3 regions of the Streptomyces sp. CA-106110 genome follow, and region 2 is predicted to be linked to each of the others. Evidence: riboswitches for the same ligand, from Rfam matches in the RefSeq annotation. Region 2 holds a riboswitch; each other region holds the start of a gene.
What was found. A riboswitch is a leader RNA that binds a small molecule or an ion and turns the genes downstream of it on or off. The one in region 2 is predicted to bind cyclic di-AMP.

Region 1 (4,224 bases), 1.9 Mb from region 2:
GGACTGGGCCGGGATGATGATCCGGCACGGCGGGGGACCCCGGGGCGGGGTCGCCCGGTCCGTCAAGAAGATGCGCGGCTATCTCGCCGACCTCATCCACCGCAAGCGTGAAGCCCTGCCCGATGCGCCCGGCCCCGGTGAGGACCTCATCTCCGGGCTCATCCGCGCCTCCGACCACGGCGAGCATCTCACCGAGAACGAGGCCGCCGCCATGGCCTTCATCCTGCTCTTCGCCGGGTTCGAGACAACGGTCAATCTGATCGGCAACGGGACGTACGCCCTCCTCACCCACCCCGAGCAGCGGGCCCGGCTGCAGGCCTCCCTCGCCCGCGGGGAACGCGGGCTGCTCGAGACGGGGGTCGAGGAACTCCTCCGCTACGACGGCCCGGTCGAGCTGGCCACCTGGCGGTTCGCCACCCAGCCGCTCACCGTCGGCGGGCAGGACATCGCCCCCGGCGATCCGGTGCTCGTCGTGCTGGCGGCCGCCGACCGGGACCCGGAGCGGTTCGCCGATCCCGATGTGCTCGACCTCTCCCGTCGCGACAACCAGCATCTGGGATACGGCCACGGCATCCACTACTGCCTCGGCGCCCCCCTCGCCCGCCTCGAGGGACAGACCGCTCTCGCCACGCTCCTCACCCGGCTGCCCGACCTGGAACTCGGGGCGGACCCGGTCGACTTGCGCTGGCGCGGCGGGCTCATCATGCGGGGATTGCGCACTTTGCCCGTAAAGTTCGCGACGGATCGTGATGTGCGGCAGCGGTCCGGCGCCGATTCCGGGGGATGACGCGGCGATCCCGCGGGCGGTCCCGGAAAGGTGACATGTGCTCAACTCTGTGATCTTCACGTGATCTGCGCTGCATTAACTTGTGACAAGTGATCGCCTGGCGCTACCTTCACGCAGCAGCGCGACGATTCGCCTCAACCGTCGCGCCGGTCCCTGCTGTCGTGTGAAAGGCAAGCGCATGCTCTCCGGGAACGGCCGTCACCGTCGCCCCCGCCAGGCTCCGGCTCTCCTTGTTGCGGCAGGGGTGACCGGTTCGGCGATCGCGATCCCACTGCTGGGCGCCACCGGTGCGAGCGCGGCCTCCGGTACCACCTGGGACCGGGTCGCGGAGTGTGCGAGCGGAGGCTCCTGGAGCGCGGACACCGGCAACGGCCGCTACGGCGGGCTCCAGTTGACGCAGCAGGACTGGGACGAGTACGGCGGCCTCGACTACGCCCCCAGGGCCGACCAGGCGAGCCGCTCCCAGCAGATCGCCGTCGCCGAGAGGATCCTCGACGACCAGGGCGTCTCCGTCTGGTCCGCCTGCGGTCTGGTCGCCGGCCTGAGTGAGGACTCGGCCTCCGCGCACGTCGACACCGGCCTCGCGGGCGAATCTTCCGACGGCGGGTCCTCCTCCGACTACGGCATTGACTCCGGACTGTCCGAGTCGTCCGGATCGACCACTTCGAGGCACTCATCGCCTTCTTCGTCCGCCTCCTCCTCTTCGTCGCCTTCCTCCGGGGGGAGTGAGAAGTCCTTCAAGGGTGCTTCCCGATCGGCGGGGTCTCAGGGTGACGGCGACGCGTCCACTGAAACGACGAAGAGCGACGAGTCGGACAAGTCCGGGCAGAGCGACACCTCTTCGAGGGCCGGTCGTCATCGCGGGAGCAGCGCCGACGAGAGTGCGGCGGGTGACCGTGCGGGCGACTCGGCCGCCCGGCATGCTTCGCGCGGCTCCAGCGCCGGGCGCGACGCCGCCGACGGCTCGTACACCGTCCGGCCCGGGGACAATCTGACGGCCATCGCCGACTCCCTTGACCTGAAGGGCGGATGGGCCACGTTGTACGACGCGAACAAGAAGACGGTCGGCGCCGACCCGGACCTCATTCTCCCCGGTCAGAACCTTGAGATCGGTACCGAGCCCGACGCTGGGCAGCAGTGAACTGCCTTGCCGTTCCAGGGGACTTCATGCCCTGGTTCGTGGCGAATGTCTGGTTTGGCGAGAGTGAGATATGAGTCTCATAAGCCCTGATCGTCTTTGAAATTCCGCGGATCGACTGCTTACGGTCGTGTCCGCTCGCCACAGCGGGCCCCCACGGTCGCAACGCCGAATCCTGCCAGCGGCCGTGTGGGAACAGTCGACGCGTCAAGCGCCGTAGGCAGGAGCGGGGGACCCAAGGTAAGCGCCGCGCCCGGACATTGACCGGGACGGCTCGGGGTGAAGCCGCGCACCACGTCGTGCGCGGCCGGGCAACTCAACCGGCCCGAACCCGACAGCTCACCTCGCAGGCGTCGGTGAGGGGATCGAACCATGCTGTGTTCCGGCAAGGGCAAGCACCGCCGCCCGTCCAAGGCCACTCGCGCCGTCACGCTCGCCGGTGTCACCGGCGCCGCCATAGCCGCTCCGCTGCTCGCGGCCGGCAACGCCTCGGCCGCCACCTCGGCCGAGTGGGACGCCGTCGCCCAGTGCGAGTCCGGCGGCAACTGGGCCATCAACACCGGCAACGGTTTCTACGGTGGCCTGCAGTTCACGAACTCCACCTGGGCCGCCTACGGTGGCACCGCCTACGCCGCGCGTGCGGACCTGGCCAGCAAGGCTCAGCAGATCGCCGTCGCCGAGAAGGTCCTCGCAGGCCAGGGCAAGGGTGCCTGGCCGGTGTGCGGCAAGGGTCTGTCGAGCGCCCCCTACAACGGCGCCGCGGCCTCCACGAACAAGTCCGCGAAGAGCACCACGACCACTCGCTCGACCGGTGAGCAGACGGCCAACCGCTCCGCGCAGCGCCCGGCTCCCCAGAAGACGGTCACCACCCCGACCGGCCAGAAGGTCAAGAAGGGCGACGGCGAGTACAAGGTCGTCAAGGGTGACAGCCTCAGCTTGATCGCCGCGAAGCACCACGTCCAGGGCGGCTGGAAGAAGCTGTTCCAGCTGAACAAGGACATCGTCAAGGACGCCGACCTCATCTACCCGGGTCAGCAGCTGCACCTGAAGTGACAGCTGCCGGGCAGCCGGCTCACAGGGTCCCCCCAGACGTGACCTCCATGGTGGGGGTCGCGTGAGATCCACCCCCGTCCCCACGGGCTCCCCGCTCCGGTGCGTGTTCCCCCGTACGCACCGGAGCGGGGCCTTTTTGCCTGCGCGCCGTGCGATTTTCACCGGGCTTTCCTCTCCTTCTTTGTTCCGAGTAGGAACAATGTGTACCGTCACCCTGTCCTGGACGGTCGGTCGGCTGGCCGCCCACCCGGGACGGATAGGCTCTAGTCGCAAGGTGCCCCGCACTCTCAGCGTCACATCCATGAAGGAGATGCTCGTGCCGTCCATCGACGTCGTCGTAGCCCGGGAAATCCTGGACTCCCGCGGCAACCCCACGGTCGAGGTCGAGGTTGGCCTCGACGACGGCAGCACGGGTCGTGCCGCCGTCCCGTCCGGCGCCTCCACCGGTGCCTTCGAGGCCATCGAGCTCCGCGACGGTGACCCCAACCGCTACCAGGGCAAGGGCGTCGAGAAGGCCGTCCTCGCCGTCATCGAGCAGATCGGCCCGGAGCTCGTCGGCTACGACGCCACCGAGCAGCGCCTGATCGACCAGGCGATGTTCGACCTGGACGCCACCGACAACAAGGGCTCGCTCGGCGCCAACGCCATCCTCGGCGTCTCCCTCGCCGTCGCCCACGCCGCCTCCGAGGCGAGCGACCTCCCGCTCTTCCGCTACCTGGGCGGCCCGAACGCGCACCTGCTGCCGGTGCCGATGATGAACATCCTGAACGGCGGCTCGCACGCCGACTCCAACGTGGACATCCAGGAGTTCATGATCGCCCCGATCGGCGCGGAGTCCTTCTCGGAGGCCCTGCGCTGGGGCGCCGAGGTCTACCACACCCTCAAGAAGGTGCTGAAGACCAAGGGCCTGTCCACCGGTCTCGGTGACGAGGGCGGCTTCGCCCCGAACCTCGGCTCCAACCGCGAGGCCCTCGACCTCATCCTCGAGGCCGTCAAGCAGGCCGGGTACGTCCCCGGCGAGCAGATCGCCCTGGCTCTCGACGTCGCCGCCTCCGAGTTCTACAAGGACGGCAAGTACCTCTTCGAGGGCAAGGAGCGCTCCGCCGCCGAGATGACGGAGTACTACGAGGAGCTCGTCGCGGCCTACCCGCTCGTCTCCATCGAGGACCCGCTGTTCGAGGACGACTGGGCCGGCTGGAAGGTCATCACCGACAAGCTCGGCGACAAGGTCCAGCTGGTCGGCGAC
Region 2 (4,224 bases):
CCGGCCGGCCCATCTGCGACGGCACGCCCACCACGAATCCCACCTCGGCCTCGATGTCCAGGCGGACGGAGGGCCCGAAGACCGGCACCGGGTCCGTGGGCGCCTTGCGCTGGCCCTGCGGACGGACGACATCGGTGCCCGACACCACCACCGTGCCCGACCGGCCGTGGTAACCGATGGGCAGGTGCTTCCAGTTGGGAGGCAGCGAGTCGGGCGCGTCGGGGCGGAAGATCCGGCCGACATTGCGGGCGTGGTTCTCGGAGGCGTAGAAGTCGACGTAGTCCGCCACCTCGAAGGGCAGGTGCAGCGTGACCTGGGAGAGCGGGCGCAGAAGGGGTTCGACGGTCTCCCGGTGCGCGGGCACCGTCACCCACGCCGTCAGCGCCCGGCGCACGTCCGACCAGGCGGTGCGCCCCGCCGCCAGCAGCGGGCCGAGCGACGGCCGTGCTAGCAGGGCGGCGTAAGGGGAGCCGAGCGCCAGCGCCGCGGCGCCCGCGTCCAGTACGTGGTCGCCCAGGCGGACGCCGACGCTCCGATCGTCCGAGCCGATGGGCGAGAACACGCCGTAGGGCAGATTGTGCGGGCCGAAGGGGTCGCCCTCGGGGAGGTCGAAGGGGGGCATCTGATGCTGCCTCGCTTTCGTGCACTTCTGGTGTGCCGGGCATGGGAAATGTGTTCCATGTGGTCGCCGCACACGTTACGGGGGAGTCGCCTGTCTGGGCAGTGTCGAAGTGTTCGCTATGTCCGAATAGGTCTTGTCGGAGCAATCAATTCCGGCTTGGCGTCTTTCAGGGATACGGGCGGGGTGGGGCCGGTCCATAGGGGGACACGTGGGGGCCCCGTGGCCGACAGCGCCGGCAGTGTGCCGTTCGACGCGGACCGCGACGTACCGGGGCTCATACGGAAAGGCTCAACGGCGCGTGGGGCAGGGGGAGTCGAGCCGCCGGCCGCCGTTCCCGGGGGCCGTGACGCGAAGGAGGATACCCGTGCGTGCCGGGCTGCGCGGGATATCGGATGCCGTCCGGTAACCGCCCGAACGCTGAGGTGTTTCCATCCGTATTCTCTGATCATGGCCGCACCCCTCGCTTACTCACTCATCGCCACTGACCTGGACGGAACGCTGCTGCGTGGTGACGACACGCTCTCCGACTGGTCACGGGCCGCGCTGGAACGAGCCACCGCGGCCGGTGCACAGCACCTGGTGGTGACGGGGCGCCCGGCGCCGAGGGTGCGACCGCTGCTCGACGACCTCGGCGGCAGGGGGCTTGCGGTGTGCGGACAGGGCGCGCAGGTGTACGACGCCGGCGCTCAGCGGCTGCTTTTCTCCGTCACCCTGGACCGGGAGTTGGCCGAAACCGCGCTCGGCAAGATCGAGGCCGAGGTGGGGCAGGTGTACGCGGCCGTGGACCAGGACGGAGTGCACGGGCTCACGCTCATCGAGCCCGGCTACCAAATGCCGCATCCCACGCTGCCCGCGGTGCGGGTGGAGCGGCGCGACGACCTGTGGTGCGAGCCCATCAGCAAGGTGCTGCTGCGCCACCACACCCTGTCCGACGACGAGTTGGCGACGGTGGCCCGTGACGTGGTCGGTTCCCTGGCGACGGTCACCATGTCGGGACCCGGCACCGTCGAGCTGCAGCCGTGCGGTGTCACCAAGGCGACAGGGCTCGCGCTGGCCGCCGGTTTCCTGGGCCTGAGCCCGTCAGGGGCCATCGCTTTCGGGGACATGCCCAACGACATCCCCATGTTCGACTGGGCGGCGCACGGCGTCGCCATGGCCAACGCCCACCCGGAACTCAAGGCGGTCGCCGACGAGATCACCACGTCGAACGAGGACGACGGCATCGCCGTCGTCCTCGAGCGACTGTTCCCGGCCGCCATCCCCCGGCCGGCGGCTGCCGGTCAGGGGCTGGCGGCCCGCGGACCTCAGTAGGCGCTGTTGACGTTGTCGATCGAGCCGTACCGGTGGGCGGCGTAGTTGCACGCGGCCGTGATGTTCGCGACCGGGTCGTAGGGGTCGAAGGGCGTGCCCGACACGTGGTACGTCCGGAAGGTCGGGTCGATGATCTGGAGGAGCCCCTTGGACGGGATGCCCTTGCGGGCGTTGGAGTCCCAGAGGTTGATGGCCTTCGGGTTGCCCGAGGACTCGCGCATCACGTTGCGGTAGATGCCGTAGTACGAGCCGGGGATTCCCTTTTGGGTCATGATCGCGAGCGACTGGCGGATCCAGCCGTCGAGGCTACCGGCGCGGGACGTCACGCTGGCGGCCTTCGTCGGAGCGGCCGGCGTGGCGGCCGAAGCGCAGGTCGCACCCATGATCGGCAGGGCGAGAACCACGGCTCCGGTCCCCGCGGCGGTGAGTGCGCGGCGGATGCGGGTGGCCTTGGAGTTGCGGTCCTGGCGACGTGCGGGCAGGGCGAAAGCGGACATGTGGCATTCCTCTCCGGCGCCTGCGAGGTGAGCTGTCGGGTTCGGGCGGGGAGGTGCCCGGCCGTGTCCTCGGTGTCGAGGCACGGCTTCACCCCAAGCCGTGCCGGCACGCTGTCCGGCTCGGCGACTTACCTGGGTCCCCCGCTCCTGCCGTGGTGGGTCGATGGCTTCTCGAGCGGCGGCAGGATTCGGCGGCCCGCTCGGGTCGAAGGGAAGGTATGCGAGAGCACATGTCGGGAACAAGCCTGGAAGTCATGCTCCGACCCGATTGACCCTGACATTGGGGAATAAGGGGTGTGATCCTCTTTGTCGAGAGATGCTCAACTTGGCATATGCAAAGGGTGATTGGGTGGCCCGCCCGAAAGCTCGCCTCCGGCGGGTGCGTGACCCAATTCACTTCGCCCTTGCGTGAGACCTGATCGGCAACTAAGGGGCTAATACGGCAATTCGGACAGGCGGATGCGCACACCTCTCCCGTCCGGCATTCCGATCAATCGGGCATATTGCCCTATAAGGGCTTGGGGTGGCGATCGGATGCCTCGCCTCTATCCCGTTCCGCGGGGGATCCGTTTCTCCCATGTGCGGTGGAACACCACCTCATAGCCGTCCTTGCAGACGACCTCGTGAGAGGTGACGAAGTCCGTCTCGGTGCAGGTGAGCTCCGCGTGCGTCTCCACCCTCGCGTCCCAGCCCGACTCCGGGCGGTGCAGCCGGACCGACCAGTCGCAGCGGATGCGGGCGGTCAACGGACCCGAGTCCTCGATGGTGTAGGCCTCCAGCGCGTCCTCGCTCACTTCGAGGCCGTCGGGATACACGCGGGTGCCGTCCCGGCGCGGGTCGACGACCAGGAGCCACTCGCCCTTCGCCACGTCCCGCACCACCAGGCGCTCCGGGCGGGGTTCGTCGAGCGTGGCCGGATCGCTGACGCCGAGCGGCTCGGACTGCTCCGGTTCCTCGAAGGCGATGCGCGGCCCCTGCTCCCGGGTCCGCACCGGGAGTTCCAGCGAGCTTCCGGCCGGGTCCAGCGTGAAGCCCGCCTCCGAACCGGGCCGGGGCCACGCCCACGGCCAGTACGCGGAGGAGACGGCCAGGCGGATGCGATGGCCGGGCGGGAAGGCATGGCCCACACCGCTCAGTTCGAAGACCACGTCCTCCGTCGTGCCCGGAATCCAGGGGGCGGGCCGATCGGGACCGCGGCGCGCCCACAGGTTCAGGACTCCACGGGTGACCAGCGTCGAAGACCCGTCGGGCGCCACGTCGCAGAGACGGGCGACCACTTGGCCGCCCGGCACCGGACAGGTCAGCCGCAGCCGCACCCGGGGACGCCCCAGCACCCAGGTCTCCTCAGCGGGTTCGAACTCGAAGCACACCGACCTCGCGTCCTCCTCGCGCTGGTCCGGCGGCAGATCGGCGTGGTCGCCACGGGGGGCGAAGCCGCCCGAGTCGAGGCCGGTGTGCATCGGGGACCGGACAGGCACGGGCGCGCCCTGGAGCGCGTACGGGACCCGGGTGACGTTCGGCGAAGGCCAGGACGGCTCGCCGACCCAGCGGCCCGGGAGGGCGTCGTAGTGCGTCGCCGGAGGGTGCGGGTCGCTGATGTACACCCGCAGCGGCGGCTCGGCCATGACCCCCGTGTCCTCGCCCTTGAGCCAGTGGTCCCACCAGCGCAGCGTCTCCTGGAGGAAACCGATCGCCGGACCCGGCAGCCCGTGGTCCGGGTACTGGTGCGACCAGGGCCCGATCAGACCGCGTACGCGATCGGCCGGAAGGTGCTCCACGAGCCCGAGGACGGCG
Region 3 (4,224 bases), 1.1 Mb from region 2:
AGTGCGCCGATGATCTCCTCCACGGGCACCTCGGGCTGGTCGAAGTGCGTGTAGTAGAGGTCGATGTAGTCGGTGTCCAGACGGCGCAGGGACGCGTCGGCCGCCGCCCTGATGTTGGCGGCGCGCAGGCCCTGGTACTCCGGGTGCTGGCTGACCTTGGTGGCGATGACGACGTCCGGGCGGTTGCCGCGCGCCTTGACCCACTTGCCGATGATGGTCTCCGACTCGCCGCCCTTGTTGCCCGGAGCGAAGGCCGAGTAGGAGTCAGCGGTGTCGACGAAGTTGCCGCCCGCCGCCGCATAGGCGTCGAGCACCGCGAAGGACTCGGCCTCGTCGACGGTCCAGCCGAAGACGTTGCCGCCGAGAGAGAGCGGGAAGACCTCGAGGTCGGAGGAACCGAGCTTGCGAAGAGAAGTCATGCTCAATCCCAACGCCCGTACCGGACGGGCGCCTTCCGGAACCGCAGCAAAATTCGCGTAAACAACCGGATCGACATATTCCGACCCGGAACGACCACGACCGGCAGTCCTGACGTGGGGGGGTTACGTCAGGACTGCCGGAGCCGGGGAGGGAGGGCCGCGGAGGGCCCGCCCGAACCGTCAGGGGTTGAGGCCCCTGCTCTGCAGCCATGCCATCGGGTCGATCGCGTCGCCGCCGCCCGGGTGGACCTCCAGGTGCAGGTGCGGCCCGGTCACGTTGCCCGTCGCGCCCACGCGGCCGATGACATCGCCCGTGGTCACCTTCTGGCCCACGCTGACGCTGATCGACGACTGGTGGCAGAACCACAGCTGCGTGCCGTCGTCGAGGGTCAGGATCGTGCGGTAGCCGTACGATCCGGCCCAGCCCGCCTCCGTGATGGTGCCGCTGTGGATCGCCTTGATGAGCGTGCCCGTGGGAGCGGCGAAGTCGAGGCCCGTGTGGTACCCGGAGGACCACATGGCGCCGGCGTCACCGAAGCGGGAGGTGAGGGTGTAGGAGGAGGTCGGCAGCGTGAACTGCTTGGCCAGTTCCGCCAGCCGTTCCGCCTCGGCCTTCTTCTTGGCCTCTTCCGCGGCCTTCTGCTTGTCCGCGGCGGCCTTCGCAGCCGCGTCCTCCTGCGCCTTCTTGGCCGCGGCGGCGGCCTTCTGCGCGGCGGCGTCCTCGGCGGCCCGGGCGGCCTCGACGGCGATCCGGTCCTGCTGGGCCTCGGCCTGCTGGATGATCCGGGTGCGCAGCGCCTCACCCGCGTCCTTGGTGCCCGCGGCGGCGTCGGCGGTGGAGACGCCCGCGGTGCTCAGAGGGGTGGCGGAGCCCTTGGGGGCGGCGGTGTCCTGGCCGATGAGGGCCTTGGCCGATTCGGTGACCGAGGAGAGGTCCGGCATGGATATGGACACCGGCGGCTTGCCGGTCTGCGCGGTGGCCATGCCGCCCGCGCCGACGGCGGCCATCACACCGACGCCCAGAACGGTGGAGCTGCGTGCGAGTCCTCCTCCGCGCTGCTTGCCGACGCGGTGCCGGCCGCGGACGGGACGGAGGGACTCCTCAGTGGGGTTCCACTCCTCCCAAGTGCCCTCCTCGGCGCCGGGTGCGAACCCGAACGTCTGAGTGGCGTTGGGAGCGGACGAGGTGCTCTGGGCAGGCGGGTTGGACGCCACGTGGGCGCACTCCTTTCCTTCCGTCTCGCCTACCGGGTTAGCTGACGGGTTCGGAGAGGAAGGTCTCCTACGCGCGTATACCGGCCGTGCTTCCGCGGCGGTATACGCCCGATTCACCCCAAGTTGGTGGTTCCCCGGTTCCCTTGCGGGATTCGGCATGCGCACGGAGCCGCCTCTTGTGACGGCTGGGACGACCGCGCTGCGTTATCGAACGTTAATAGACGCGGAGCCCGGATTCCAAGCTGTTGAACAGATCCTTGACGTACTTGGCCAGGACTTTCATGCCATGACCGACCCAAAACGGGCGAGTTGGCCACGCCTCATATACCTCACAAGTGTTGACGGTGTATCAGTTGTTATGCGCAGGGGCACCGCTCGACCACCGAGCGTCACCCGTCAAGGGCGCTCGGGCCGGCGCACGGCCAGCAAGGCCATGTCGTCGGTGGCGCGGCAGCCGGTGTGGCGGGCGACCTCCTCGGTGACCGCGGCCAGCAGCGCGCCGGGGCCGGGGAAGACGCGGCCTGCGAGTCGGGCGGCGGGATCGTAGAACTCGCCGTGCGCGTCCCGTGCCTCCGAGACGCCGTCGGTGTAGAGGAGCAGCGTCGCCCCGGGCGGGAACTCCCACTCCTCACTGCGGTCGGGCCAGACCCCGAGATCTCCCATGCCGAGCGGCAGCGCCGGCTCACGGGCCTCCAGTACCCGCAGCGTGCCGTCCGGGAGCAGGAGGAGGGGCGCGGGGTGGCCGCGATTGACGATCCGGACGACCCCACCGCCGTGCGGGATCTCGGCGAGGACCGCGGTGGTGAACCCCTCGCACGCGTCGAGTCCGTCCCGCCGGGTGCCCTCGCGCGACAGCGCCCGCTCCAGACGCTGGGCCACCGCCTCCGGGGTCGACTCCTGCTCGGCGGCCTCCCTGAAGGCGCCGATGACCACGGCGACCGCGGCCACGGCTCCCATGCCCTTGCCCCGCACGTCGCCGGCCACGAGTCGTACCCCGTGCGGGGAGTCCTGCACGGCGTACAGGTCGCCGCCGATGAAGGCCCCGGCCTGCGCGGCCTCGTACCGGGCCGCGACGTCCAGCCCGCCGATCCGTGGGGCCGGCTCGGGCAGCACGGCACGCTGAACGGCCTCGGCGATCCCCCGGGCGGAGGCGAGGCGTTCGTTCTTGCGTCGGACGAGCAGGTTGATGAGGACCGCCAGGACGGCGACGGTCACGACAGTGCCCATCTCGGTGACCGCGTCGGGCCTCCCGGGAAGGCCGAACCTGAGGTGGACGGCGAGGACGGCGAGCACCGCGGCCACGCCGGTGAGCACCGTGCCGCGCAGCGTGTAGAGCGGCGCGGCGACGAGCGGCGCGGCGGTGAACAACGGGCCGGCCGTGACATCCGACGGGGCGAGGAAGTCGTAGCCGGTCCCGACGGCGATGAGCAGGGCGGGCAGGGCGCTCAGGAACGCCCGCGCGCAGAAGAAACGACGGTTCTCGCGCTCGACACGACGCGATGACGGGGTGTCCCCGGCACCGGCGGCCGGCACGGGTTCGCCGGACGGTCGGCCGCCGGGCTGGTCGTGGTCGTCGTACGACTCCTCGAGCCACAGCGGGCCTGCTTGCTGCACCACGCGTCCAGGCTTCACGGAAGGGGAGCGGAGGGCGACCGCTGTGGGCCGGCCGGGGTATGGACCGGGAGCGAACCGGTGGCCTCGCGTCGGACGGAGGAAACGCCGAGGGCCGGAGCCCTTTCGGACTCCGGCCCTCGGCCATCAGTAGCGGGGACAGGATTTGAACCTGCGACCTCTGGGTTATGAGCCCAGCGAGCTACCGAGCTGCTCCACCCCGCGTCGGTGATACCAGTGTAAGCCATACGCGCGACGTGAAGCGCACGGGTTTACGCCCACCCGCTTTCACCAGCTCATTCCGGCCCGTGCACGCAGTCGTGGCAGGCGTCTCAGGGGCGGGTCGAAGGGGACAGCAGATGCGCGTTCGGAGCCTTCGCCAGGTCCTCGTACTGCGGCAGGAGCACCACGTCCGCCCCGGCCTCCGTCAGCACGGCGTTCCCGTCGGCAGCCCGCACGAACGTGTCCGGCTCGCGCCAGGCGGTGACCACGCGCCGCACCCCGGCGTCCAGGATCAGCCGGGCGCACGGCGCGGGCCGGGAGGCACGGCGGGCGCACGGTTCCAGGCTGCTGTACACCGTGGCGCCCGCGAGCCGCGGATCGGCGGGGTCCAGCTTCGCCAGGGCCGCCTCCTCGGCGTGGACCACGGGGTCGCCGCCCTCGCGGGAGTGCCCGCGCGCCAGCTCCGTACCGTCGGCCGCGACGACCACCGCCCCCACGCTGAAGGCCGTGCGGGACGGCGGGCACTGCGCGGCGAGCTCGCAGGCCGTCTCGAGCCAGCGCCGGTCCGCGGCGGCGGCGAGCGCGCCGGTGCCGGGCGCCGTGGGCACGTACCGCAGCAGCACGACGTCCCCGACCGGCCGTGTCTCCACCAGCCGCATCCGTCCCGGCGGGTAGGCGCCCGGCCCGAACATCCGCGGTGCGCCCGGTTCGCCCACGAACAGCGGAGCGACGACGAGCTGCAACTCGTCCGCGAGAC

Region 1: linked by a shared signal. The riboswitch ahead of ACQEXA_RS33760 (transglycosylase family protein) and the one ahead of ACQEXA_RS24920 (transglycosylase SLT domain-containing protein) in region 2 are both predicted to bind cyclic di-AMP.
Region 3: linked by a shared signal. The riboswitch ahead of ACQEXA_RS30060 (M23 family metallopeptidase) and the one ahead of ACQEXA_RS24920 (transglycosylase SLT domain-containing protein) in region 2 are both predicted to bind cyclic di-AMP.

Annotation. Positions count from the first base shown of each region.
Region 1 covers NZ_JBNJNB010000001.1:7,303,646-7,307,869, forward strand. The annotation lists gene ACQEXA_RS33750 (cytochrome P450 family protein) at 1-787, shown strand, start outside; gene ACQEXA_RS33755 (transglycosylase family protein) at 966-1,928, shown strand; cyclic di-AMP (ydaO/yuaA leader) riboswitch at 2,128-2,293, shown strand; gene ACQEXA_RS33760 (transglycosylase family protein) at 2,298-2,978, shown strand; gene eno (phosphopyruvate hydratase) at 3,289-4,224, shown strand, end outside.
Region 2 covers NZ_JBNJNB010000001.1:5,415,659-5,419,882, reverse strand. The annotation lists gene fahA (fumarylacetoacetase) at 1-622, opposite strand, end outside; gene ACQEXA_RS24925 (HAD family hydrolase) at 1,070-1,933, shown strand; gene ACQEXA_RS24920 (transglycosylase SLT domain-containing protein) at 1,927-2,415, opposite strand; cyclic di-AMP (ydaO/yuaA leader) riboswitch at 2,435-2,603, opposite strand; gene ACQEXA_RS24915 (CocE/NonD family hydrolase) at 2,976-4,224, opposite strand, start outside.
Region 3 covers NZ_JBNJNB010000001.1:6,519,811-6,524,034, reverse strand. The annotation lists gene ACQEXA_RS30065 (aldo/keto reductase) at 1-419, opposite strand, end outside; gene ACQEXA_RS30060 (M23 family metallopeptidase) at 600-1,634, opposite strand; cyclic di-AMP (ydaO/yuaA leader) riboswitch at 1,646-1,802, opposite strand; gene ACQEXA_RS30055 (PP2C family protein-serine/threonine phosphatase) at 2,031-3,251, opposite strand; tRNA gene ACQEXA_RS30050 (tRNA-Met) at 3,397-3,470, opposite strand; gene ACQEXA_RS30045 (dihydrofolate reductase family protein) at 3,578-4,224, opposite strand, start outside.